DNA from 3 places in the Rhizobium sp. WYCCWR 11128 genome. Region 2 is predicted to be linked to each of the others. Evidence: riboswitches for the same ligand, from Rfam matches in the RefSeq annotation. Region 2 holds a riboswitch; each other region holds the start of a gene.

Region 1 (4,122 bases), on a different contig from region 2:
GGCTTTCTCGTAGGCTTCGGGACGTTCGGGAAAGGCCAGCGCCTCGCGCAGCGTGCCGCCGGGAACATAGGCAACCTGCGGAACGAAGAGCATGTCGTCGATTGGCGGCAGGCCTATCGTGCCGCTGCCGCACGGCCAGAGGCCGGCCATCGCCTGGAAGAGCAGCTTGCGATTGACGCTGTGATCGCCGTTGATCATGATCTTTTCGCCGGCCTTGATCACGACATCGGTTTCACGCAGGCGAAAACCGCCGCATTCCTCGATGTCTTCGCCGACCTTGGCGACGATCACCACATCCTTCAACGTCAGCGTGTCGGGCGCGGCGTTTTCATAGGCGATGCTGTCCTTGAGGTCGAAGTCCTCTTCCATCTCGACCAGCGCCTGGCGGAAATCGGTGACGCGCATCAGCGTGGCGCGCCATTCGGCGATCGGGCCGAAATTGGAGACATACCAGCGCAGCGCCGTGTTGACCTGGTTGAAGGCACCGACCGACATCATCAGCTGGCCGAGGGTGAGGCCGCCAGAGAAATAGGCGGGGGCGGCAACGATGATCGGGATGACGATCACCAGCCAGCCATAGCCGGCCGAAACCCAGGTGAGATTGGTATTGGCCATGGCAAGCCGCTTGACGACTGTCAGGACCGAGCTGATGTCGGTGTTGATGCGCCGGCGTTCGTTCTCCTCGCCGCGGGCAACAGTAATTGCCGGCATGTTCTCATTGGCATGCATCAGCGTGAAGCGAAGCTCGGCCTCTTTCGAAAAACGGTCGGCATTGAGCTTCACCAGCTTCCGACCGACGACCTGGCTCAGCACCGAGGCGGAAGCGGCATAGAAAATCGCCGCCCAGACCATGTAGCCTGGAATGGAGAAGCTATGGCCGCTGATGCGGAAGATGAAGCCGCTGGAAAGTTCCCAGAGCACGCCGATGAAGCTCACCAGAAGAATGGTCGACTGCAGCAGGCCGAGAACCAATCCCGTCGTGCTTTCGGCGAGGTTGCGGGAATCTTCGTGCAGGCGCTGGTCCGGATTGACGCCGATCAGGCCGCTGGAGGCAAGCCGCAGCGCCCGCTTGCGCTTCAGCCACTGGTCAACCAGATCGCGGGACAAGCCTTCGCGCATATAGAGTGCCGTCATCTGATTCAGCCAGGCCTGCAGCACGTTGAGCAGCAGCAGTGTGCCGGCGATCATCGCGAAGATTTCGAGTTGGTGGAAGAATTCGCCGAGGTCGCGGCGCTCCAGCGAGTCGTAGAAGGGCGCATTCCACTCGTTCAAAATGACCTGGCCGTAGGACGTCGCCAGGATAACGAGGATCAGCACGGTCGCCAGAAACAGCACCTTGCCACGCACTTCCGAATTCCAGAATGCTGAGAACATGACGCCGAGGCGATATGTCAGGCTTAAATCATACCCTACCCTATCCTGCCTCCGGATGCCCGGCCTCCCCTCGATTTTATCTGCCATTACGCTTTTCCAAATCGCCCATACCCTTATAAATAACATGGTGGCGTTACCGGTCTATCAACAGATTCTATCAGTCATTAAAGTGTGATGATGCTTGCATGAGTCTCTCCTGCATGTATTCGCCAGTTGATTCGCAATCCGACTGGGTCTAATTAAGGCCTCCGTGGTGATTTGGCCGGCCGGCTTGCAGCCACGTTAAAAAAGTCGCTAAAGGGCCGCGTGCGGACCGGTAGCGATTTTTGTCGCCGCCGGTTTTTTGTTTTTGATCGAGTGACCGCAATGCCCATCAAGATCCCCGATACGCTGCCCGCCTTCGAAACCCTGGTTCAGGAGGGTGTGCGGGTGATGACCGAGACGTTGGCGATCCGTCAGGATATCCGACCGTTGCAGATCGGGCTGCTCAACCTCATGCCGAACAAGATCAAGACCGAACTGCAGATGGCCCGTCTCGTCGGCGCCTCGCCGCTGCAGGTGGAGCTGTCGCTTATCCGTATCGGCGGCCACAAGGCGAAGAATACGTCCGAGGACCATCTGCTTGCCTTCTACCAGACCTGGGAAGAAGTAAAGCACCGCAAGTTCGACGGCTTCATCATCACCGGGGCGCCGATCGAGCTTTTGCCCTATGAGGATGTCACCTATTGGCCGGAGATGCAGGAGATTCTTGACTGGACGGAAACGAATGTCCATTCGACGATGAACGTCTGCTGGGGCGCGATGGCGGCAGTCTATCATTTTCACGGCGTTCCGAAATACGAGCTGAAAGAGAAGGCCTTCGGCGTCTACCGCCACCTGAACCTGAAGCCTTCCTCGATCTATCTCAACGGCTTTTCCGACAATTTCGAAGTGCCGGTGTCGCGCTGGACCGAAGTGCGCCGCGCCGATATCGAGAAATCCGAAAGCCTGGAGATCCTGATGGAGTCCAGCGAAATGGGCGTCTGCCTCGTGCATGAGAAGAGGGGCCGGCGGCTCTACATGTTCAACCATGTCGAATATGATTCTACGTCGCTTTCCGACGAGTATTTCCGCGACGTCAATGCCGGCGTGCCGATCAAGATGCCGCACAATTACTTCCCGCATAACGATCCGGCGCTTGCGCCGCAGAACCGCTGGCGCAGCCATGCGCATCTTTTGTTCGGCAACTGGATCAACGAAATCTACCAGACGACGCCCTTTGATGTGGAAGAGATCGGCAGCGATCTCTGACCGTTGCCGATCACGCCTGGAGCCGATGCCGCCGCACCACTGCTGTGGCTTTTCTTTCTGATCCGCCGGTTGCGGATCGAAGCAAATCCGGGCAGGTTCCTGTCCTGAAGCCTACCACACCGCGCGTCTTCGTCGGACGTGCAATGCACACTTTCAATCGCTGCACATTCCTCAAATCGATTCCGAATTGAGGAATTTTCAGCAGGGACAGAATGGACGGTCGATCATGTCGGATAAGTTGGAGCGGGACGTTTTCGGGCAGACGCAGGCGGGCGAGACCGTCTATCGCGTCGTGATCAAGGGCGGCGGGCTGACGGCCAAGATCATCAGCTGGGGCGCGGTCATCCAGGATCTGCGTCTCGAGGGACATGATGCGCCGCTGCAGCTCGGCTTCGACGATTTCGACAGCTACCTCCTCTATTCGTCCTACTTCGGCGCGACGCCCGGCCGCTGCGCCAACCGCGTCGGCGGCGGCAGGTTCACGCTTGACGGCAAGGACTATCAGCTCGAGCCGAATGAAAACGGCGTCACGCATCTGCATGGCGGCAGCGACAATATCGCCAAACGCAATTGGACGATCGTCGAGCATGACCACGACCGCGTGGTGCTGAAGATCGTCGATCCCGATGGCCGCGCCGGCTATCCCGGCAATTGCACCATCCAGGCGACTTTCTGGGTGCATGGCAATGGTGAACTGTCGATCACCTACGAATCGACCAGCGACCAGCCGACGCTCGCCAATGTCTGCCAGCACGCCTATTTCAATCTCGACGGCCGCGAAGATGCACTTGGCCATGACATCATGATAGCCGCCGATCACTATCTGCCGACTGATGAGAAGCAGGTGCCGACCGGTGAGATCCGTCCCGTTGAGGGCACGGAATTCGATTTCCGCGAGATGGCGTCGATGAAGCGTTTCGTCGGCAGCCAACAAGCGTTTTACGACCATAATTTCTGCCTGTCGGGCGAGCGTACCGCCAAGCGGAGCGTCGCGCTTGCCCGCAGCCTCTATTCCGGTGTGTCGCTGGAAGTGCGCAGCACGGAGCCAGGCGTGCAGTTCTATGCCGGCTTCAAGCTCGATGTCGCGGCGCCCGGCATCGGCGGGCGCAAATACGGCCCATTCGCCGGCTTCTGCCTAGAGACGCAGGTCTGGCCGGATGCCATCAACCACCAAGGTTTTCCGAATGCGGTTCTGCGCCCCGGCGAAGTGCTGCGTCAGGAGACGGATTATATCTTCACCAGGAACTGAGCATCCTCCAGCGCCGGCGCGTTTCTAAACGCGCGGCGCTGCGGACGCACGACTGTCAAATTTGAGCGCTATGAAACCCTTGCCGGTCCGCCCGGCGAGGGTTTTTTGATTCCGTGCTCGATTCCGACTTGCCGATTGGTTCTATATAGGTTCTATTGTATCCCCATGGATAGAACCAGTCTGATAGCGGAACTGAACAGCCGCGGCCT
Region 2 (4,122 bases):
TTGCTGATGACAATCCGGTAACCCCAGACATAGCGGTCGTCTTCCGGATCGGATTGCTCCTCCAGATAGAACGGCTCGACGACTACTTCGATCTCTCTTGTGAGGGCGCGATACATGCCTTGCACCTTAGTCAAGATATGTTACCCGTATCTTATAAGAGGCCCTGTCCGTCAAGAAACGGAACAATTATCATCGCTGAAATGGCTGTGATCCGAGGGGTTTTCGATCGTTAAGCCTAATTGTCAGTGTTAATTCCGTTTCGGAACGCCGCGGCGAGCGAACTTGTTCCCCCCGGTCTCACCTTGGTGAGATCCGGCCTCACCCAGTGAGGTCCGGCACGGCCTCACCTTGGTGAGATCCGGCCGAACCCGGGTGGGGTCCGGCCGTCATGACTGTCGATCAGGCCGAGACCTTGGCAAGCGCCTTCGCGAAATCCTCGATCAGGTCGTCGGTATCCTCGATGCCGGCCGAAAGGCGGACCGTACCCGGAGAAATGCCGAGTTCGGCGCGTGCCTCTTCGGTCAGGTTCTTGTGCGTCGTCGTTGCCGGATGGGTGATCAGGCTCTTGCTGTCGCCGAGATTGTTGGAGATCTTGATGATCTCGAGCGCGTTCTGCAGCGCGAAGGCCGCATCCTTGCCGCCCTTCAGCTCGAAGGCGACCAGCGTCGAGCCGCCGGTCATCTGCTTGGCGATGATATCGGCCTGCGGATGGTCCTTGCGGCCGGGATAGATGACCTTGGCGACCTTGCCTTGCTCGGCCAGGAAATCGGCGATCTTCGCCGCATTCTCGGTCTGCTGGCGCACACGCAGCGGCAGCGTCTCGATGCCCTTCAGCAGCGTCCAGGCATTGAACGGCGACATGGCCGGGCCGGTATGGCGGAAATAGTCGTGCAGGTTCTCGTCGATCCATTCCTTGTCGGAAAGGACGACGCCGCCGAGGCAGCGGCCCTGTCCGTCAATATGCTTGGTGGCGGAATAGACGACGATATGGGCGCCGAGCTCCAAGGGCTTCTGGAAGAGCGGTGTCGCGAAAACGTTGTCGACGACGACCTTGGCGCCGATCTGGTTGGCGAGCTTGGCAACGCCTGCGATATCGATCACTTCGAGCGTCGGATTGGTCGGGCTTTCCAGGAAGAACACCTTGGTCTTCGGCGTGATCGCCTTTTCCCAGTTCGCCAGATCCCGGCCGTCGATCAGCGTGCAGTCAATGCCGTATTTCGGCGCCAGCGTCTCGACGACCCAGCGGCAGGAGCCGAACAGGGCACGCGCGGCGACGATATGATCGCCGGCCTTTAGCTGGCAGAGGATCGCCGCGGTGACGGCGGCCATGCCGGAAGCGGTGGCGCGGGCGTCTTCGGCGCCTTCCAGCATGCACATGCGCTTTTCGAACATGTCGTTGGTCGGGCTGCCGTAGCGGGCGTAGATGAAGCCCTCCGTCTCGCCCTTGAAGCGGGCTTCGGCCGCCTCCGACGTCTCGTAGACGAAGCCTTGGGTGAGATAGATTGCCTCGGACGTCTCGCCATATTGCGAACGCAGCGTGCCACCGTGGACGAGTTGGGTTGCCGGGCGCCAGGTCTTGCTCATGCCATCACCTTCACATAACAAAAAAACCGGTCGCAAAAGCAGACCGGTTTCAACCCGGTCTTTTTAGCCACTTATTTAACGTGGCTGCAAGCCGACCGGCCAAATCACCACGGGATAATTCTGCAATACTGCTGTTAGCTGCTTGCGTCAATTCCCCGAGTTTGGTTTTGTCGGCGCAAATGATGGATGAGGCATGATGGCTCGCGAAACGGGAATTCTGGCGGATCGCGCGATCTCCGCGCTGTTCGAAACGGGGCGTCTGATCTCCGAGCGGGAGCTGGACCGCGACCAGATCCAGCCGGCAAGCCTCGACCTGCGCTTGGGCGGCAAGGCTTTTCGCGTGCGCGCCAGCTTCATGCCCGGCCCCTCGCATCTGGTATCCGACAAGCTCGACCGGCTGAGCCTGCATGTGATCGACCTCTCCGAAGGCGCGGTGCTTGAAACCGGCTGCGTCTATATCGTGCCGTTGATGGAGAGCTTAGCGCTGCCGGCCGAGATGTCGGCATCGGCCAACCCGAAGAGCTCGACCGGGCGCCTCGATATCTTCACCCGCGTCATCACCGATTACGCCCAGGAATTCGACAAGATTCCATCAGGCTATTCCGGCCCGCTCTATCTCGAAATCAGCCCGCGCACCTTCCCGATCGTCGTGCGCCGCGGCTCACGCCTGTCGCAGATCCGTTTCCGCGTCGGCCAGGCCCTGCTCGGCGAGCCGGAACTTTTGAAGCTGCATGAAAGCGAGACGCTGGTTGCCAGCAAGCTGCCCAATGTTTCCGGCGGCGGCATTGCCCTGTCGATCGACCTCGCCGGAGACAAGGACGGCCTGATCGGCTATCGCGGCAAACATCACACTGCCGTCGTCGACGTCGACAAGAAGGCCGAGCACGACCTCTTCGATTTCTGGGAACCGCTCCACAGCCGCGGCCGTAACGAGCTGATCCTCGATCCCGATGAGTTCTATATCCTCGTCTCGCGCGAGGCCGTGCATGTGCCGCCGGATTACGCAGCCGAGATGACCCCCTTCGATCCGCTGGTCGGCGAATTCCGCGTCCATTATGCCGGCTTCTTCGATCCGGGCTTCGGCCATGCGCCTGCCGGCGGACGCGGCAGCCGCGCGGTGCTCGAAGTGCGCAGCCACGAAGTGCCCTTCATCCTCGAAGACGGCCAGATCGTCGGCCGCCTCGTCTACGAACATATGCAGGAAAAGCCCGCCAGCCTCTACGGCTCCGGCCTCGGCTCCAACTACCAGGCCCAGGGCCTGAAACTCTCGAAACACTTCCGCATCTGAAGCGTTGCACCCGGCGCGACTTGACAGCGGCCCCCATCTGTTGGAAATCTCGCATCATCGCGGGTGTAGCTCAATGGTAGAGCAGCAGCTTCCCAAGCTGAATACGAGGGTTCGATTCCCTTCACCCGCTCCAGCTGCCCCGGCCGTCCGTTCGCCGCCTTTTGAAGGCGCTTCGCAATCTTTTATGAAAAGGGTTGCGCGCAGGCATCGGCTCCTACAAGGATACAGATGGCGCCTCGGCCGCGCGCAACCCCTAGCTTCGCCTTTATTTGGTCTTACTGACGCTCGTCTCAATCCTCCCCAATTGAGACCTCACGTAGTCGCCGTGGCGAAGCTTTGCGAATTCGTCGGTGGCTTGTGCCGGTGCGCTCTTGAAAACGTACCATTCACCGTCCGGTTCGCGTTTCTGATAAATCAGGCCACCCTTCTTGCGGTGGCTGAAGCAGGTGATCGCCGTCGCCGTTCCGGTCTTGGCGTGCCAGTCGGCGTTGAAGCAGAGTTTACCCGACTCCGTGATGAACCAGCGGCCCGTGCCGAAGGACGGCGAGCCATTTTCCCGCGACCAGGCGGTAAAGCGACGCGCCTTTGCGGAGAAGTAGCCGGCGCCGGCTTTCCACATCCAGGAATTCTGGTTGTAGAGCCGATAGATTTCCGCGCTGCTCATCGGCTTTGCGGTCTCGATCCCCGCAGGCTCATTGGTTCCGGCAGCGGACGCGGCCGTGGCGATACCGCTGGTCAGGGCCACGGCCAGGAACATTTTTTGAAGCATGGACATGTTCAGGTTCCTTGTTGTTCAATTGATGCTTTCGCGGACGACCCGCCAGTCGGGGCGGCCATAGCCGTCCGGCCACGGATAGACTTCACGGTCGTTGAAGTAGATAACGGCGCTGAGGGCCGGGAACTGGGGATAGCGTTTCGTTACGCTCTCAGCCCAGTTTCGCACGAAGGAATCGCCGCCTTCGTAGCCGAGTTCGGCAACCATGATGGGCTTGCCGTAACCAGCGACACGGGCGTATCCGGGCGCAAGGTGCTCGGCAAACGTCTGGTCACGGCCAGTCTTGTCCCTGTCGTATTGCTCCAGGCCAAAGACCGAGAGCCCCATAAGATCGACGACATCGTTGCCGGGATAAAAGGCTTGAAGCCCCTCATTGCCCTTCGGTGACCACATGTATTTGGCCGTCTTCAGGTGGACCTTGCAGACCTCCACCATCCGGCGATAGGCCTTGGCATAATCGTCGCCCTGCCAATGC
Region 3 (4,122 bases), 240 kb from region 2:
GCGCATTGGCAGCGCTGGTTTGGGGTCGAGAACCGTTGCATCGTGCCGGTGACAAGCTTTGCCGAACCGGACCCTGCCAGCAAGGAAGAGGGCGGCAACACGCCGAACGCCTGGTTCGCGCGTGATGAAAGCAAGCCCCTGATGTTTTTTGCGGGTGTGCACGTTCCCCAGTGGCAAAGCGTTCGCAAAGTCAAAGACGGCCTGACCACAGACGACCTCTATGCATTCCTGACGACCGATCCCAACGACGTCGTCAAACCGATTCACCCGAGGGCAATGCCGGTCCTCTTGCTGACGCAGGAAGAGGTGGATGTATGGATGCGTGCACGGTGGGAGGAGGCTAAGGCGCTCGCCCGGCCGCTTCCGAACGCCCAGATCGTTGTGACGTCACGGGAGCCCTATGGTTCGACCATCGTGACCACGTCCGGGGAGCCGGTGTCGCAGCCGATTCTTCTCTAGGCAATGGGCATCACAATCGCGCCGTTTGTTCCGGGCACTATGGGTTCTCGCCTGAGGCAAAGGACCGTATGAATGACCAGCATTACAGTCATCAATACTGCTGCGCTGTTGCCCGGAGACATCATCCTCTCGACGGGAGAGAACAAGACAAGTTGGCTGATCCGGGCAGCCACTCTTGGCTCGTTTAGTCATGCTGCCCTGCACGTTGGCAATGGCATCGCAGTCGAAGCAAATGATCCTGGTGTGATACCGGTCTTTCTTCCGGCGGTCAGCTATGAGACGAATGTGAAGCTTCGCGTTCTTCGCGCGACGGGCCTATCACAGAAGCAGCGGGACGAACTCGCAGATTTTGTTTGGTCGCTGTTATTCCGTCCATATTCCACGAAAGGCGCAGTGGGAACAATATTGCCCTTCCTGCGCGACCAGACGGATGCGGGCTACTTCTGCTCACAACTTGCCGCCGCCGCGTACGAGTCCATAGGATCACGAGTCTCAGAGCTTCCCCCATGGGAATGCAAGCCGAGTGATCTCGCGAACTCCTCTGTTTTGGTAGATATTGGTGAGGCAGTTCAGACGGTAGAGAGAGCAACTCATTCAGCGGTGGCAACCCTGATGGGGACATCCTATGAAGAATACCTCCAGAAGGGGAACTACTACGAGAGAATCATCCTCGGGACATGTGTCCAGCGATTGCCGTCGCAGTTTGCTAAGCCCTTCAATTTGTACGACCTCTCCCGCCAGTTATTCGACGGGACGGTGGACAAAGAGACAAGCGAGAGCTGGGACATCGCTATCGCGGGACTCATAACAAAGGTGGTGACCGATCACCCATTAGCGCCGTGCCCAGGAATTGGTGTTACCACATCTTTAGCCGATGCCGACAGCTGGCTCGTGCCAGTATTTTCACCCGAGTGGAACATCCTGATGGAGGACCGGTCCGGCAAAGTTTATTACGAACAGTTTATAGCGAACCTTTTTACGGCCCGGAACTGGGAGGCAAACCGCTGGCTAAACGACCACGAGCGGTTGATGGCGAAGGCGAAAAAGTTGGGATCAAAAACCTTCGAAGCACTCGCCATGTGGATTGCCCTTGCAGCTACCATCAGGTTTCAACATGCGGCGCTGCTCCGGAACTCACGAGAACCCGGCTTCTTATCTCCGGAATCAAAAGAGAAATTCAGCTCCAATCTGAAGAGAATGCAAGACCGTCATTTCTCCAACACTGACAGTTGACGCTCATGATTTTTTGGCTCCCCGATCAATGGGGCGGTTGCTACACAACCCACACGATCCGTCTTCAGAAGTGAGCGACCTGTGGCCCCTAACCGGAAGTTTTAAAGTTCTTCGTCGGTTATCGTTCCGCTATCCCATCGATTTCGGATTGATGGATCAATGCGCAAGGGAAGGTCGAAAGTATGTGCTGGCGTATAAACTTTAGACTATTTGCACAACCTTTTAGACCGTCAACTATTGCCACGAAGGGCGAACAGCGGCACAGATAACCCCATCCTCTCACAAGGGGATAAGGACCGCAGAGGGGAAGGAAGGGCTTTGGATGCCGTTTCCTTCTCTCTCCGCTTCGCCAGTTGCGGTTCTTTCACGGATAGTTTGGACCTATCCAAGCGACGGGGGTGGAAGCCGCCGTATCTGCAAATCGCGTGATTCCACATTGCCCAAATTGTGCAGATCGACGCAAGCAGCTAACGGCGGTATTGCAGAATTATCCCGTGGTGATTTGGCCGGTTGGCTTGCAGCCACGTTAAATTGCTGGCTAAAAAGGCCGCGTTTAATCCCGTCCGCTTTCGCGGCCGCGTTTTTTCCCGTTTTTGAAGTGGGTCGGTCCCCGACAATCGGCCTAAAATTCAGGGGATTTCGTGGGGTAAGACTAATCCGCCATCTGGTATGGTGAAGTATCGGGGCTGGTTATCTGCTACAACCCAAAATGGCTTTCAATGGGTCGAGATAATGAGCAGCGAAGAGGAAATATTCCGCAACTCCCGCCCAGACAAAACGTATGCCAGCCCCGCGTTTACAGATTACGCGGGCCGAAAGCTGCGCGTTGCGAATAAGGTCATCGACGGAGAACCTGGATACGAATTCGTCAAAGTAAAAGACGAGCTGGTTTTGCGGCAAACTGATGGAGGTCGCTTCCAGATCAAAGCCAGCTTTCTGGAAGACGACAGGTCGTTCAGATCGGTGACCATCCAGAAATTCACCTCGAAGGGCAACGCGAAGGAATACTTCGCGCTTGGCCCGCACGAGATGACTGCCCTTTTGAAGTTCATGGCTAACATTAAGCGCCTCCACTTTCCGAATGATGGCCGCTTAAACATTTCAGACCGCGACCTTGAGGACTTGCTTCTCAAACCCGACCAGATGCGGCGGATCGCAGCCGACAACCAGAAGCTCTTAGCCGCCATTGCTCGCAATGAGATCACGACCGAAGACGTCGTCGCCTTATCGTATCGAAAGAAGCAGCTCGCTCTTTTCGAACGGTTGCTATCCGATGACGACTTCTTCGACAACTGCGCAGCGCAGCGCGGCAAGGGACCTGAAGCGCTCTGGCAACAGTTTTTAGAGAAGAACCCGTGGATTCTGGGATATTCGCTCAGCTTGATCAATTTCGGTCCACTGGACGACCGCAAGTTAGAGCAGACGGTTAGGGGACACGACCTTGGGGGACCCGGAAAGCGGGTTGACGCTTTGCTTCGATCCCGGGCCATCCTGAATACGGCCGCTTTCGTGGAATTGAAGCATCATAGGACGGAGCTGGTATCGCCAGACCAGTATCGCTCGGGCATTTGGACGCCTTCCAAGGAGCTTTCCGGAGCGGTCGCACAAGTCCAAGGAACTGTTGCCGCAGCCCTAGCACAGTGGGGCTCCTCCGTGCAGATAACGGACAGGGACGGCGATCCGACCGGCGAGACCATCTATACGACTGAACCTCGATCTTTTGTCATCTGCGGCCGCCTCAATGAGTTCGAAACTGAACACGGCATCAACGAACGAAAATTCGGGTGTTTCGAGCGCTTCCGAAGAAACCTGCTGCGGCCAGAAGTCGTTACTTTCGACGAACTCTATGAACGCGCTCGTTTGATTGTCGATGCTGGCGATCAATCGTCACAAAGAGACGCGAGTTGATTTCGATTTAGACCCATCTCACCGCTCAGTAGTTTCGCATTCGAGCGCCAGCAGGTCATTTTACAGGGGGAAAAATTTTGAAGCGAGCTATCCGCATCGCCATTGGAGTGGCTGTCGTCGTGATCGCCGTCTACCTTGTCTACGGAATGTCGGTTACCGCGTATCAAACTGGCACCGGCCTGCTATTGCTACAGGAACTACCTCGCAGAGGAATGACGTGGGACCAGTTCATGGCTCTTTCGATCCCTGACCGAATGGTCTTTGCAAATGAACTGAGGCCACGCGCTATTGCCTATTCTGCTTTTACCGTTTTCAGCATAACAGCTTCTCTGCTGGCGGTCGCAATCAGCGGCGCTAAGGGCTTCGGGCTCCTGAGGATGAGTTTGTTGCTAGTTCTTGTCCTCGTGTTTGCGGCCTGCATTTTCACCGGGCTTGGAATGGGCGGAGCACGCTATATGACGGATGGCGATATTTCGCTTGCCTCTGGTGTGGCAATGGTCGGCACGATGATAACTCTTGCCC

The links. Region 2 has a riboswitch for S-adenosylmethionine ahead of HX898_RS10340 (O-succinylhomoserine sulfhydrylase). Riboswitches for the same ligand answer to the same signal wherever they lie in the genome.
Region 1: another riboswitch for S-adenosylmethionine. It lies ahead of metA (homoserine O-succinyltransferase); the one in region 2 lies ahead of HX898_RS10340 (O-succinylhomoserine sulfhydrylase).
Region 3: another riboswitch for S-adenosylmethionine. It lies ahead of HX898_RS09150 (Shedu immune nuclease family protein); the one in region 2 lies ahead of HX898_RS10340 (O-succinylhomoserine sulfhydrylase).

The regions. Positions count from the first base shown of each region.
Region 1 is NZ_JACCEZ010000003.1:308,634-312,755, reverse strand. It holds gene HX898_RS13865 (ABC transporter ATP-binding protein/permease) at 1-1,500, opposite strand, end outside; SAM riboswitch at 1,615-1,692, shown strand; gene metA (homoserine O-succinyltransferase) at 1,741-2,664, shown strand; gene HX898_RS13855 (aldose epimerase family protein) at 2,891-3,913, shown strand; gene HX898_RS13850 (GntR family transcriptional regulator) at 4,079-4,122, shown strand, end outside.
Region 2 is NZ_JACCEZ010000002.1:544,056-548,177, forward strand. It holds gene apaG (Co2+/Mg2+ efflux protein ApaG) at 1-116, opposite strand, end outside; gene HX898_RS10340 (O-succinylhomoserine sulfhydrylase) at 400-1,584, opposite strand; SAM riboswitch at 1,627-1,705, opposite strand; gene HX898_RS10345 (2'-deoxycytidine 5'-triphosphate deaminase) at 1,778-2,872, shown strand; tRNA gene HX898_RS10350 (tRNA-Gly) at 2,932-3,005, shown strand; gene HX898_RS10355 (DUF995 domain-containing protein) at 3,138-3,647, opposite strand; gene HX898_RS10360 (glycoside hydrolase family 26 protein) at 3,666-4,122, opposite strand, start outside.
Region 3 is NZ_JACCEZ010000002.1:306,922-311,043, forward strand. It holds gene HX898_RS09140 (SOS response-associated peptidase) at 1-459, shown strand, start outside; gene HX898_RS09145 (hypothetical protein) at 532-1,692, shown strand; SAM riboswitch at 2,177-2,255, shown strand; gene HX898_RS09150 (Shedu immune nuclease family protein) at 2,425-3,600, shown strand; gene HX898_RS09155 (hypothetical protein) at 3,678-4,122, shown strand, end outside.